Regions from separate parts of the Thiothrix unzii genome, predicted to be linked through region 1. Evidence: predicted binding sites of a transcription regulator. Region 1 holds the regulator's gene; the other holds the start of a gene.
The links. The regulator HrcA, encoded in region 1, represses chaperone genes, less so after heat shock. The targets are predictions, from matches to a motif close to TTAGCACTCNNNNNNNNNGAGTGCTAA.

Region 1 (7,578 bases):
GGGGGTGTATAACCTGTTTATTCCGGTGGGACGTTACGAGCGCAGTGAAGACGATGAGTTGCTGATTAGCATCGGGCAACATTTGGGCATGGCGATTGAAAAAGCCAGCAGCGACGAAGATACCCGCACCTTGTCGATCATGGAAGAACGCACCCGCATGGCGCACGAATTGCACGATTCCTTGGCGCAAACCTTGGCGAGTTTACGTTTCAAAGTGCGCTTGTTTGATGATTCCTTAAACCGTGGCGATGAGTCGGTAATCTGGCAGGAATTGGAAGGGCTGGAAAACACTATTGACGAGGCTTACGGCGAATTACGCAGTTTGATTACGCATTTCCGCGCCCCGATTGATGGTAAAGGGGTGTTGCGGGCGGTTGAGCGTTTGACTGAACGTTTCCGCCAAGACACTGGCATGGAAGTGTTCTTTTACCACAATTGGCATTTGAAAGATTTATCGCGTGAGTCGGAATTGGAAGTGATTCGGATTGTGCAGGAGTCGTTAACCAACGCCCGTAAACACAGCCAAGCCAGCACGGTACGGATTTTAATGTACTCTTCGGAAGAAGGGCGGTGCAGCATTTTGGTGGAAGATGACGGGGTGGGTTTACCTGATCCGTTGCCGGAACCGAACCCAACAACCGGCGAACACATCGGTTTACGCATTATGCAAGAGCGTGCGGAACGTATTGGCGGTGAGATACATTTTGAAAGTGAGCCGGGTGAGGGTACACTGATACAACTGAATTTCGACGCACCCCTTGTTAAAAAATTGTCCGATTTGGTGGGGGCACACCCAGTATCCCGACCGGACGCACCACAAGTGACCACACATGAATGAAAAAGTATTGCTGATTGATGACCACACCCTGTTTCGCGCAGGTTTGGAAGATCTATTGACCCGGCGCGGGATTCGCGTTGTTGCTGCTGTTGGTAGTGGTGAAGAGGGTTTGGCGGCAGCGGTGAAGCACGACCCTGATATTGTTTTATTAGATATGCGGATGCCGTTAATGGACGGCCTGAGCGTGTTACGTCAGTTACGTAAAAATCACCCCAATCTGCGGGTGGCAATGTTAACCACTAGCAGCAATGAAAGCGATTTGGTGGAAGCGTTGCGTAGTGGTGCACGCGGTTACTTGCTCAAGGATATTGAGCCGGATGAACTGGTGGTGGCATTACGCGAAATCGTTTCCGGTAAAACCGTAGTTGCCCCGGAACTCGCGCCGGTATTGGCACGGGTAGTGCAGGGCGGTGACGGGCGTGCGCAGGAAGATAAAATTGCTAATCCGTTTTCGGAATTAACCCCGCGCGAATACGAAATCCTTACCCTGTTGGCGGAAGGTCAAAGCAATAAAGTGATTGCGCGTAATTTGGGTATTTCCGATGGTACGGTCAAATTACACGTGAAAGCCATTTTGCGTAAATTGAACGTTAGCTCGCGCATTACCGCCGCGGTAATGGCAGTGGAACACGGTATCCGCGTCGAAGCGGCTAACGCAGCTTTATAGGGTAAAAAATCCATGAGTGAAAAAACTTTTGCCGCGTTGGTGGCAGATGCGCTGGCGCACGTCCGCGAATTAATGCCGTGGGATGTGGATGATTTGCGCCAAACGGATCCGAATGTGTTGATTGTGGATATTCGTGAAGCGGATGAATTCGCCAGCGGTCACATTCAAGGCTCCTTGCATGTGCCGCGTGGGATTTTGGAAGCGGCTTCCGACTGGGGGTATTCCGACACCGTGCCTGCTTTGGTGCAAGCCCGCAATCAGCCCGTGGTATTGGTGTGCCGTTCCGGTAATCGTACCGCGCTGGCGGCGGTAACATTGCAACTCATGGGCTTCCAGCAAGTATATTCCATGAAAACCGGGGTGCGCGGCTGGAACGATTACGAGCTGCCTTTGTATGATGTTGACGGGGTTCAAGTGGACATTGATCTTGCCGAGCAAGAGCTTGACCCGCCGTTGCGCCCGGATCAAACCAAACCGGCGGCTTAACCGACACGATTCTTTTTGTGGTAAATACGCATTTTTTCTAACAAAGTGTTTCTTTTTTGCTACACTCAACGGTATGTGTAAATTTTGCACGGCGATGAGTGCCCGTTATTGAGGCAAGGAGAAACATTCTTATGCAACATTATTTCAAAGTGCCAGCTTGGTGCGCCGTTTGGGTTTGCCTCGGCGTTGCTTTATCTGGCTGTTCAACGTTATCCGACGCGGCTTCCAGTTCAGCAGCGGGTTTGTCAAAATTAAACCCGTTTGCTGCCAGCAGTAGCCCGAAACCTGACGAGGCGCAAACCGTCGCCCCAGCGAGTACTACTCCGGCAACCCTGAAACCAACAGAAGCAAGCGGCAAGGTGATTCTGGTGAGTGCGCCGCCTGCATCAGCAACGGTTGAAACCACGTTGGCTGACAATAAGCAATGCACCACGTTTTGCGCTTTGCCGATGCGTAAGCCGCAATAAAGTGGTTAACCCAGCATTTCTTCGGCTAATGCACGGGTGGCGGGGGTAATTTCTACACCGCCAATCATGCGGGCAATTTCCTCAATACGCAGCGCGTGGCTTAATTGTTCAATGCCCGTGCTGGTGTGTTGTTTACCTTTGATTTTGGTGACTTTGTAATGCTGATGCGCTTGCGAAGCCACTTGCGGTAAATGGGTAACGCACAGCACTTGGCGGTTTGTACCGAGGGCGCGTAACTGTTTGCCGACCACTTCCGCAATACCGCCGCCGATGCCGGTGTCTACTTCGTCAAAAATCAGTGCGGGCAGGGTCACTTTCTGTGCTGCAATCATCTGAATCGCCAAACTAATGCGCGATAGTTCCCCGCCTGAGGCGACTTTCATTAACGATTTTAACGGTTGACCGGGGTTGGCACTCACGGTGAATTCGATGCTATCCATGCCGCTGGCCTGAAATGCCGTTTGTGTCTCACTATTGACCGTAATGGTGAATTGTCCGCCTTGCATTCCCAATTGTTGCATGGCTTTGGTGACTCCGGCGGAGAGCTGTTGCGCTGCCTTGATGCGTGCTTTGCTCAGATTGCTGGCTTGTTTACGGTAATGATCCGCTGCTGCTTGGCATTGTTTTTCCAAGGTTTCAAGGTCGTAATCGTCACCGCCGAGTTGCACCAGTTCGGTTTGAATGCTCAGTAATTTTTCAGGAAGCAAGCGCGGGTCAGTACGGTATTTACGTGCAAAACTGCGAATATCCGCAATCCGGTTTTCCACCGCTTGCAAGCGTGCCGGGTCAATATCGAGACTTTCAGCGTAATCGCGCAATTGTACCGAGGCTTCCTGCACCTGAATTTGCGCACTGGTAAGCAGTTCCAGCGGGGGTTCTAAACGGTTATCGAGTTGTGCTTGCTGGGCTAAATCGTGCATTAACCGCCCCAAAATCGCGTACAACGACGGTTCGTTATCGTACAACTGGGCGTAACCTTGTTCAGCCGTGGCACGTAATTGTTCGGCATTGGCGAGGCGATTTAGCTCTTCATCCAATTGTTCGGGTTCGTCTGCTTGTAACGCGAGGGCTTCCAGCTCGTGTGCCTGAAACCGCAGTAACTCCACGCGCTCTTGATGTTGCTGATTTTGTTGGCTTAAAACAGTGACGCGCTCGTGTAATTTCTTCCAAGCTTGCCAAGCATTGCGGGTATGCTCCAGCAAGTTGTCGTTGCCTGCAAAACCGTCCAACAGGTGACGTTGCGCGTCTTTTTTCATCAGCGACTGGTGTTCGTGTTGCCCGTGAATGTCCACCAATTGTTCGCCGAGTTCGCGTAATTGCGTTAAGTTTGCCGGGGAACCGTTGATCCAAGCACGCGATTTACCTTGTGCGGTAATTACGCGCCGTAGGATGCAAGTGTCATCCTCGTGTTCCATGCCTTGCGTTTCCAGCCAGTCGCGGGCAAACGGTGTTTGGGTAATATCAACGCTCAAGGTGAGATCGGCTTTATCCGCTCCGTGGCGTACCGTATTGCTGTCGGCTTTGTCGCCTAACACCAAACCGATAGCGTCCAGCAAAATGGATTTGCCCGCGCCAGTTTCCCCGGTGAGTGCGGTCATGCCCGCGTGTAATTCGAGATCAAGCGTTTCAATAATGGCGAAATCGCGGATATGGATATGTGTCAGCATGGCTTAAAGCTGTACTCCCCAGTGCAGTTTTTCACGCAAAATACGGTAGTAATCATAACCTTGTGGGTGCAATAAACGCACTTTTTCCGAATGAGCGCGAATCCGCACCCGATCACCGGATTCCAGCGCGATGTTATTATGCCCGTCAAACGATACCCGTGCGGGAATATCGCGTTGTTCACACAATTCGATTTCCACAGTGCTGTGACCGTTCAATACCAATGGGCGGTCACTCAGGGTATGCGGGCAAATCGGCACTAAGGTAATGGCTTGCAACGCCGGGTGCATAATTGGCCCACCACTCGACAAGGCGTAAGCGGTAGAGCCGGTCGGTGTGGTAATAATCAGCCCATCCGCCCGCTGGGTATTGACGAAATGTCCGTCAACCCAAGTGGTAAATTCGATCATGCGAATTTCACCGCGCACGTGCAGCACCACATCATTAAAGGCATCACCGCTACCTAGTAATTCACCATCGCGCTCGGCTTCGGCGTGCAGCATCAGGCGTTGTTCTTCTTGGTATTGCCCTTGGAGCATCGCGGCGAGTTGGGTTTGCATTTCATCCGGCGAAACATCCACCAGAAAACCCAAGCGGCCTAAATTAACGCCGATAATCGGCACGTTATACGCCGCCAGTAAGCGTCCTGCACCCAATAGTGTGCCGTCACCGCCGACCACAATCGCGAGGTCAATCCGTCTTGCCAGCTCGCCTGTTGCCATTGATGGCAGCCCCAAAATCAGCCCCGCATTTTGGTCGCAAAGCACCTGAAACCCTTGTTGATTCAGGTCTTCATGCAATTGTTGCAAGGTCTTATCAACGCGGGTGTCGTTAGGTTTGGTGAACAGGCCAATGGTGGAGAACAAGCTCATAATGTTTAGTAGTTGCTAGTAAAGATGCAAGGCTGGCAAAGCTGGGCTGAAATTGCAAGACTAACGGGCTTGTATCTGCGGCGATTTAACCCTATAACAGACACATGACAGCGACGAATCCCCCTGAATTAAACGAACGCGCCCGGCATATTTTAAAAGTGCTGGTCGAAAATTATATCCACGACGGGCAACCGGTGGGTTCACGTAGCCTTGCGCGTAGTAGTGGGCTGGATTTAAGTGCCGCGACTATCCGCAATGTGATGGCGGATTTGGAAGAAATGGGTTACATCCGTGCGCCGCACACCTCGGCAGGGCGCATTCCGACTTCGCAGGGTTATCGCTTGTTTGTGGATACGCTGGTGACAGTTCGCCCGTTAGAGCAGCAGTCGATTCATATTTTGCAAGGGCAATTGAAAGCCGAACGTGACCCTAATGCATTGATTCAATCGGCTTCTAGTTTGTTATCGGGCATTACCCAGTTAACCGGAATTGTTGCCTTGCCGAAGCGTCAGGCATCCTCAATTCGCCAGATTGAATTTTTGAGCTTATCCGCAAGGCAAGTGCTGGCGATTTTGGTCATGAACCGCAACGAAGTGCAAAATCGTATTATTCAACTCGACGAAGACATTACTTCCGCCGAATTGCAGCAAGCCGCGAATTTCCTCAATGAACGTTTAATCGGCAAAGATTTGTCGCAAGCCCGTACCGCACTACTCGAAGAAATGCGTCAGCACCGCGAAGATATGAATCGCATGATGCTTTCCGCGATTGCCTTGGGTGAACAAGCCGTGGCGGAACAACCCGGTGAAACCCTTGACGGCGGTTGTGTGATTGCTGGTGAAACCAATTTAATGGGTTACGATGATTTGTCGGATATTCACAAATTACGTGAACTGTTTGCTGCTTTTACCCGCAAGCGCGACGTGTTGAGTTTGCTGGATAAGTGCTTGCAAGCCGATGGGGTGAAAATCTTTATCGGGCGCGAATCTGGGCAAACGGTATTCGACGATTGCAGCGTTGTCACCGCGCCCTATGAAGTCGACGGCGAACATTTGGGTGTGCTTGGGGTGATCGGCCCCAAACGCATGGCCTATGAGCGCGTCATTCCTGTGGTGGATTTAACCGCTCGTTTATTAAGTGTTGCCCTGAAGTCCCGCCAATGATGCTATACATTCACGGTTTTAATTCCTCGCCATTATCGAGCAAAGCCCAACAATTACGCGAGTGGTTAGTCGCACAAGGGCGTGAAGCGGAATGGGTGGCTCCGGCGTTACCGCATGATCCCGCCCAAGCCATCGCATTGTTGTCGCGCGTGATCGAAACCGCGCCGACTCCACCGAAATTGATCGGGAGTTCCTTGGGTGGTTTTTACGCCACGTATTTGGTGAGCCGCTATCAACTCAAAGCGGTGCTGCTGAATCCGGCAGTGCATCCGAGCCTGTTATTACGCCCGTTAGTGGGGAAAATGCAAACAAACTGGCACGATGCCAGCACTTACCTGTTTACCACCGCGCATCTGGATGCGTTGAGTGCGTTGGAACAATTTACCCCGACATTCCCCAAAAACTTGTTGGTATTGCTGGAAACCGGTGATGAAGTGCTGGATTGGCAGGTAGCCGCGCACTATTACCGACAGGCGCATCAGGCGGTGTTTCAGGGCGGTGATCACAGCTTCAGCCGTTTTCAGGATCTGTTGGAATTGGTGGATCGGTTTTAGGTAACGGTCTTATTATCCGGCTTGCCCCGTCTGGCTATCACCTGTATAAATGCACCCACATTAACCAGCGCAGGCCAATCTATGTCAGCTACACCCTCTCATTCTGAACCTCGTTTTCGCCGTATTCTGCTGAAACTTAGCGGTGAAGCTTTGTTGGGCAATCAAGATTCGGGCATTGACCCTGAAATTTTGTTTCGTGTTGCCGCCGAAGCTTTGGAAGTGCAGCAATCCGGCGTGCAAGTGGCGGTAGTGATTGGCGGTGGTAATTTGTTCCGTGGCGCAGGTCTGGCTGAAAAAGGCATGGATCGGGTGCGCGGCGATCAAATGGGCATGTTAGCAACGGTGATGAACTCGCTGGCAATGCAAGACGCTATCGAAAAGTTAGGTGGTCAATGCCGGATTATGACGGCGTTGGGTATCGACCAAATCGGTGAGCGTTACGCCGCACACCAAGCACGACGTTATTTGGAAAGCGGCAATGTGGTGATTTGCGCAGCAGGCACTGGCAATCCGTTTTTCACCACTGACACGGCGGCGAGTTTACGTGCGGTGGAATTGCAATGTGATTTGTTGCTAAAAGCGACGAAAGTGGACGGCATTTACGATGCTGATCCGAAAAAAAATCCTGCGGCGAAACGTTTTGATCGGTTATCCTTCAGTGATGCCATTCAACGTCAGTTGGGGGTAATGGACTTAACGGCAATGGTCATGTGCCGTGATAATAAACTTCCCTTAGGTGTGTTTGATATGTTCGCACCGGGGGCACTTGCTGCAATTGTACGTGGCGAGTCTGTTGGTACTTTGGTTGAGGTTTGAAGTGATGATTGCGGACATCAAGAAAGATGCAGAACAACGGATGCAGAAAA
Region 2 (7,578 bases), 1.5 Mb from region 1:
GCTCCGTTGTTGGATGCTGATCCGGCGTTGCAGCAGCAACTGAAAGCGTGGGAAAAAGATTTTCGCGCGGTGTTAGCAGCCATGAAAACCACGCGGGTGGCTCAGGCTAACTAATCAGCCTCAAGCCGTCGCGCTGTAATGGCGCAATTGTTGCCCCAGTTTTTGCAGCATCGCATCGCGTTGTTGCAAAGCTTTTTCCTTGTGCAGCAATTGTTGATTGAGCTGGGCGATAATGGTGTCTTTGAGGTTGATTACTTTATCGCGCTGCTCGATTTTATGCGCAATATTTTCCGTCTCACTGCTGCCTTCTTGGTATTTTTCCGTGAGATTGGTGAGGGTTTCGACGTGCTGCAATAGCACCGATTCGCGCCCTGCTTGTTGACGTTCACGTTCGTTGAGTTGTTCTTCACGTTGTTGCAAAGTGTGTTCGCGCTGTTGCAATGCGGTTGTGCGGTGTTCGAGTTGCTGGGAGTGCTCCAGCACGTAGCGGTCTTTGGCTTGCAATGCCTGCGTATGGGTTTCGAGTTGTGCGCTACTGTCGCGCAAATGTTGTTCTTGTTGGTGCAACAGTTCGTCTTTGGCTTGTAAAAGCTGTTCCTTGTCGCTGAGTAATTTGCTTTGTTCGGCGATTTGCTGATCTTTTTGTAACAGCAAATTTTGCAGCGTTATCACCTGAATGCTATGGCTTTCCAGATATTTTTGCTGTTCTTGTAAGCTGCCATCAAGATCCAGAATGTGTTGCTGCAAGGTGACGAGCAATTGGTCGCGGTTTTGGATTTCCTTGTCACGCTCTTGCAGTTGCTGAAATTGCGCGGCAATTTGGGTATCGCGGCGTTGTAAATGCTGTTCGCGTTCGCTGATTACTTGATCGCGATTGATTAAGTGCCGTTCTTTTTCTTGAAGCTGCTGCACCGATTCCAACAGTAATTGTTCACGTTCTTGCGTGTAACGGTCTTTTTCGTGCAATAAGCGGGTTTGTTCCGCAAGTTGTTCGTTGCGTAAACTGATTTGCTCAATCTTGCGCCGTAGCAAGGAATCACGCTGGCGTAATTGCTGCTCTTTTTCTGAAATGGTGTCGTCACGGCGTTGCAATAAACGGTCAACATCGCGCAGGCGTTGGTCGCGGTAATGCACTTCCTGATCCCGTGCTTTTAGCTGACGGTCACGTTCGGAGAGTTGGCGGTTGCGCTCGTTGATCAGGTGTTCTTGGGTGTAAATGCGTTGTTGTTGATCATTGAGCCAACGATTGACGGCAGTGAGTTGCTGGCTAAGTTCCTGAATATTGGCATCGCGTTTGCCGATTTGTTTGTCGCGGGTTTCGATTTCACGGTCGCGTTTGCCGATGTGATTATCTTTTTCTTCGAGACGGCGGTTACGGATGTGGATCTGATCTTCACGCTCTAAAATGAACTTTTCTTTTTGATTGATGAATTGCTCAATCTCACGCGAACGCTTTTCCAGCTCACGAATCAAGTGATCACGTTCACGCACGGTTTCTTCTTTGTGCGCAATAGTGGCATCCCGCGCCTGAATTTGCTGATCGCGTTCGTGCAGGGTGTCGTGGGTGTTTTGCAGCAACTGTTCTTTTTGGTGCAACAGGTGTTCTTTGCGCTCTAAATGCTGATCGCGCTCAATCAAAGCCGTTTCTAGGGTGTTAATCCGCTTCTCTTGCTCTTGGCGTTTTTCATCCAACTGGTGCAGGGTACTTTCTGTTGCTTGCAGACGTTCGTTGGCATCCTTCCAACGGTCGATCAGGATTTGCCGGTCGGTTGCCGTCAGGAAACGGTTGCCTTCGATTTTTTCAATCAGAGTTTGTTCTTCGCGATTCATTTTTATTGTCTGCTTATCGGTTTACGCGCTGTTGTCGCATAATAATATGCTAAAAAGAACCGGACATGAACCACTAATAATAACGGGAACCTTAACAGGTAATTAGCACTCCAATAGGTAGAGTGCTAATATAAGCCCATAGCAAATAAGGAGACTACCCTAATGACCCACGCATTGATGCTAAGAGGACAAACCTTACCCGTCCCGGTAGGTAATCTGGAAAGTTACATCCATGCGATTCACGCCATTCCGGTGCTTGATGTCGAGCAGGAACGCGGTTTGGCGGAACGCCTCAAATACCACGATGATTTGGAAGCTGCACGTCAGTTGATTTTGCACAATTTACGCTTTGTGGTGAAAGTGGCGCGTGGTTACAACGGCTACGGCTTGCCTTTGGGCGATTTGGTGCAAGAGGGTAATGTCGGCTTGATGAAGGCGGTGAAACGCTTTGACCCTGAAATGAATGTGCGCCTGATTTCGTTCGCGGTGCATTGGATTCGTGCGGAAATCCACGAATTTATTCTGCGTAACTGGAAAATTGTCAAAATCGCCACTACCAAAGCGCAGCGCAAGTTGTTCTTTAATTTACGCAGCAGCAAGCAACGCATGGGCTGGTTGAACCACGAAGAAGCGCAGTCGATGGCTAACGATTTAGGGGTGACAACCGCTGAAGTGTTGGAAATGGAAAAGCGTTTGAGTGCCAGCGACGTATCGTTTGACTTGAGTGCTGATCATGACGATGACGACTCCGCAAGTTTTTCACCCAGTCAATATTTGGCAGCGGAATCTGCTGATCCATCGGAGCGGTTGGAAGCGGAAGAGTGGGACAGTTTTACCCGCGAGCGTTTGCAGACAGCATTAAAGGGATTGGATGCGCGTAGCCAAGACATTTTAGCCAGTCGTTGGTTAGTCGAAGAAAAAGCAACACTGCATGAGTTGGCTGCGAAATATAACGTTTCTGCGGAACGGATTCGCCAACTAGAAAATGCGGCGGTGAGCAAGTTGCGGTTGGCAGTTGTCGAGGCGGTTTGATCAACAACGGATGTGACCCACATAAAAAAGGCCGCGTTAGCGGCCTTTTTCTTGGCGTTTTGCTATCTGATTAACCTAAAAAGGCGACAGACAAAAAGCTAAACCATGAGAACGCAATCAAAGCTATCACGATCAGCATTGGTATTCCAAAATCCCAGCTCAACATTTATACATACCTCTAAAGCACTTTCTAGAGGCAAGGATAAAAGAAACCCGCGCCGCTGACAAGCAAGCGCGTGTACAAATGCAGGTTCGGGTTCGCTTAAGCGAAAACAACCGAGAAAAAGCTGAACCATGAGAACAGGATCAACGCAATCACAATCGCCGCTGGCAGGCCATAATCAAAACTAAACATCGTCATTCCCTCTCTTGCTGGGTGAATCAGTGAGGTGAAGTATGCCTTACAGCGGAAAATAGAAACTTGATCTGGCTCAACAAAACATTCTTTCCTATAGTCTAGGTAGTAATTCATTAAGGAGCCATTGAATGCCTAGCCCAAGCCCTACGTTATGGGAACGTTTGTTCTCTTGGCTGAGACGACCACCCGCCCCGGTAATTACGCTGCCAACGCCTGTGGAGCCGCCAGTATCTATTACGCCACCGCAGAACCCCGTACCTGCGCCAACGGTGACGCCCACGCCCACGCCACTGCCGACACCCACACCGCCTGTTACACCTGTGCCGCCTGTTACACCTGTGCCGCCACCGGTTATTCCAGCTCCTCCAGTTACGCCATTAGGGACAATGACCTTACCCACCGAAGGGCCTAACTTAGATTTCCGAAAACTGTGGCGCAATCACCCGACTTCCGGGGAGGGCGAGGTGTTTCCGTGCCGTGATGAAGAGGGTGTGCCGCATTTTGATAATCAGTGCGCCATTTTGATGGGAACGTGTTTATTACGTAGCGGTTTGTTGCACGGTTATGACAAAACGACTTGCTGGTATCGTGGGCATAAAGGTCATACGTTACGGGCGCAGGAATTATCCGGTTGGATGCGTCGTCACCCGGAGCGGTTTGGTCGGGTGGAAGTGCGCAGTAACGTGAGTTGGGGCGCGTACAAAGGGCGTACCGGTTTTATTTGTTTCCATAATTTCTGGGGAGCCGGTAATCAGGGTGATCACATTGATTTGTGGGATGGAACAGGCATTATCCGGCGTGAACTTGATCCATCATTGGAGGGGCCGGGATTGGCTGATGGTGCGTTCGACTATTTCGAGCGTTCCGAGGAGGTCTGGTTTTGGCCAGTACATTGAAACACGTTGTTTGGGTAAGTTTGCTGGGCGGTTTGTTGGCGGGGTGTGGCGATAACGCTGAACCTGAGAGCGAAGCGTTAGCACTGCCCGCGCAACTGGAGCAGGCGCACATCACCGATCAGGCGCGTGTCGCGGGATTGGATTTGGTGTTGTGGAACCAAGGCGGCGGTTGTCAATTGCAATCGGGTAAAGCGCAGCCGCCGGTTTGGTTGAAACCAATGGCTCCGTGCCATTTTATCAAATCACCGGGGCGCGATCAGGTGCAGGTGTTTCGTTTGGATAAAACCACGCAAATTGTGGCAGTGGTCGGCACTCCGGCGAAACAGTGGCGATGTGGGCAGGAAGTGCAGGGCTTAGTGATTAACGGTAGTCACTTTAAACCATCGACTTACATTATGCAGGGCAGCGTGTATTGTGCTGATCAGGGGTTACAAAATTTTCAGTACGGTTTATTTGCCAAACCCTGAGCTATTCGCCTTGAATAATGAAACTGCCCCCCAGTTTTTGCGGGTAGCGTCGACGTAGGCGGTCACGCATGGCTTCAGCATCCATGCGTTGCGTGTAAGAGCCAACCCGCAATTTAAATGATATACCTTGTGAGCCGCTCAAGCTCACGAGGTATGCGTCGTAACCGTCACGAATCAGGGCATCACGTAGCTCATACAGTTGGCGTGAATCGTAGCCCGCTGCTACTTGTATGGCATAGCGCGTATTTTCGGCATAATCTGCGTCTTCTTGCGGGCGTTCCACCGTATCGGATGGGCGTGTATGATGGGCTTGAACGTAAAGGTCATCATTCCAACGCGGTGTTTCCTGTGAGGCACGTTGTTGACGTTCTGGCATCTCGAACACTCTGCCGAGGTAGTAAGGTATGTCACGTAAAAAGGCGAGGTTTCCGGTTTTATATAAGACGATTAACCCAACGACAATGGCAACAATTAACAACGAATGCAGGAGTTTAAAAACAAACCCGCGTTGCCGCTGTAAGGACGATTTTTCCGCAATCCAACCCGAATGCTTCACACTGACCTCTTTGACTGTGTTGTTGTCTCACTGACTATAGACAAAAACGCAGGGATACGGAAACAGGAATCTTTCGGCAAACCTGCATTTTTTGGACTAAAGCTAAGTAATTAAAACAACTGAGGATTGGTGATGAAAAAACAATGGTTAATTTTTATACTTTGCGGCTTGATTTTTAGCATAGGCACAGTTCAGGCCGCCGATCATTCGGCAGTTTTAAGCGATTTACAGGTGAAATATCCGGGGTATTACGCGAATGGGGTATTGCTGGTGGATGACAGTGAGCAGCAAATGTATTGGTATCGCGATGCAGAATTGATGCGTACTTACGCGATTTCTACCGCCGCGAAAGGCTTGGGGTCGCGTTCAGGCAGCAATAAAACACCAAGCGGTGCGCATCGCATCAGTACCAAAATTGGGAGTACGGCTAAACGTGGTGCGGTGTTCGATAAATTACAAAATACCGGGCGTATTGCCAAAATTTACACAGCACCTGCACCCGGTGTGACGGCATTAGTGCTGACACGGGTATTGCGTTTGGATGGTTTGGAACCGGGTAAAAATAAAGGCGGTAACGTTGATACATTCAATCGTGCCATTTATTTTCACGGCACAAATAAGGAAGGTAATTTAGGCAAACGCGCTTCTCACGGATGTATTCGGATGAATAATGACGAAATCATTAAGTTATTTCCGCAAGTGCCGGTTGACACCTTGGTTTACATTCAACCGTGAATACGCAAAAGGGGCAGCCCGTGTGTAGCTGCCCAATGCGAGGTGAAATCAAATCTCAAACTGCGAAAGTACCTTACAGCACGTCGCTTTCCAAACGCTTTTTCATTTCTTCGCGGCGTTCTTCCTGACGTTGCTTACGCTCGTCTTGCATTTTCTGGAAGGTTGCTGCTTGTTCTGGGGTTAACAGCGCAGCTACTTTAGTTTCGCCTTCGGTACGCATCGCCTGCATTTGCTTTTGCATTTGCTGGCGCATTTCGTCCATTTTGGTGCGCTGCTCTTTCATAATCGCGTCAACTTGGGTTTGCTGTTCAGCGGTCAGGTCGAGCTTTTTAGTGAGCATTTCGCCCATTTGAGCGCGATGTCCGCCGAAGCCGCCATGACCACCTTTAGCACCACAATCACCACCACCAGGGCCTGCGAATGCGACAGTCATGCCCAAAACCCCAATCAGTGCTGTTGCAATCAATGCCTTTTTCATCTGAATATTCCTTAAACTGTTGTGTGGATGTTTTCTTCGGAAGCGGCGTTTGCCTTTCCGTTGAGATGAAGAATACGCGCCGATTGCGCAGCAATTTTGCTGCAATTGTGTAAACAATGTGGAACTATGCGACTGTGTTGTGGTCAAGGCTCGAATTTGTAGCCTACGGAGTACACGGAATGAATCCATTCCTGATCTGGGGCAATATCGGAGAGTTTTTTGCGCAGTTTTTTAATATGGCTGTCAATCGTGCGATCAGAAACAATGCGGTTGTCGCTGTACACTTTCGACATGAGTTGATCCCGCCCGAAAATTCTGCCCGGTTGTTTATATAAAATTTCAAGTAATTCAAATTCAACCAGCGTTAGGCTGACTTCAGCTTGCCCTGAGCGCACGATCAGGCGGTCACGCTCTAACACCAGCGCACCCGGTGCAGTATCCGTCTGCGAGGCGTGAGTGACGCTTTCCCAGCGGCGTAACACGGCTTTGACACGGGCGACAACTTCGCGCGGGCTAAACGGTTTGCAAATGTAATCATCCGCTCCCAATTCTAAACCCAATAAGCGGTCAATTTCTTCTACCCGAGCGGTCAGCATAATGATGGGTACGCCGGAAAACTGGCGGATGTCTTTGCACACGCTCAAGCCGTCTTTGCCGGGGAGCATCACATCCAGCAAAATCAACGCGGGGGAGTGCGCTTTAACCCACGCGCTGACTTCCGTGCCATTCGCCAGCCAATCGGTTTGAAAGTTGGCATTTTGTAAATATTTTTGCAGCAAGTCGGCGATTTTGGGTTCGTCTTCGACAATCAGTATGCGTTCCATCAGGTATTTCCGTTTAGGTATTTAGCGGCAAACGCACCCGAATTTCCAAGCCGCCTAATGCTGCGTGGTGTGCGCTAATACTGCCGTCGTGCGCGGTGACAATATTGTGGCAAATGCTTAAGCCAATGCCTGCGCCGCCCGTGGCGCGATTGCGTGAGCTTTCGACCCGATAAAGACGTTCAAACAATCGCGGTAACGCGGTATCTGGCACATCCGGCGGTGAATCTTCAAAACGAATTTCCAGCCATTGTGGTTGCAGGCTGCTGACAATGCGTAACTGCCCCGGTTTGTCAGTATACCGCAGGCTGTTTTCCAATAAGTTAGTAAATAATTGCTGCAAACGCTGCGGGTCGCCCTGAATCATCACCGGCTGCACCCCAAGCCCCAATGTATCCACTTGTA

Region 2: rpoH (RNA polymerase sigma factor RpoH) is a predicted target of HrcA. The motif match lies at 1,933-1,959, and genes of this name have one in related genera.

The regions. Positions count from the first base shown of each region.
Region 1 covers NZ_CP072793.1:1,901,328-1,908,905, reverse strand. The annotation lists gene J9260_RS09545 (GAF domain-containing sensor histidine kinase) at 1-838, shown strand, start outside; gene J9260_RS09540 (response regulator) at 831-1,505, shown strand; gene J9260_RS09535 (rhodanese-like domain-containing protein) at 1,518-1,991, shown strand; gene J9260_RS09530 (hypothetical protein) at 2,123-2,458, shown strand; gene recN (DNA repair protein RecN) at 2,464-4,125, opposite strand; gene J9260_RS09520 (NAD(+) kinase) at 4,129-4,995, opposite strand; gene hrcA (heat-inducible transcriptional repressor HrcA) at 5,100-6,158, shown strand; gene J9260_RS09510 (YqiA/YcfP family alpha/beta fold hydrolase) at 6,155-6,712, shown strand; gene pyrH (UMP kinase) at 6,794-7,528, shown strand; gene frr (ribosome recycling factor) at 7,533-7,578, shown strand, end outside.
Region 2 covers NZ_CP072793.1:401,632-409,209, forward strand. The annotation lists gene J9260_RS02290 (DUF302 domain-containing protein) at 1-114, shown strand, start outside; gene J9260_RS02295 (coiled-coil domain-containing protein) at 121-1,830, opposite strand; gene rpoH (RNA polymerase sigma factor RpoH) at 1,993-2,862, shown strand; gene J9260_RS02305 (T6SS effector amidase Tae4 family protein) at 3,349-4,116, shown strand; gene J9260_RS02310 (hypothetical protein) at 4,101-4,583, shown strand; gene J9260_RS02315 (SPOR domain-containing protein) at 4,585-5,139, opposite strand; gene J9260_RS02320 (L,D-transpeptidase) at 5,272-5,874, shown strand; gene J9260_RS02325 (periplasmic heavy metal sensor) at 5,948-6,352, opposite strand; gene J9260_RS02330 (response regulator) at 6,496-7,176, opposite strand; gene J9260_RS02335 (ATP-binding protein) at 7,190-7,578, opposite strand, start outside.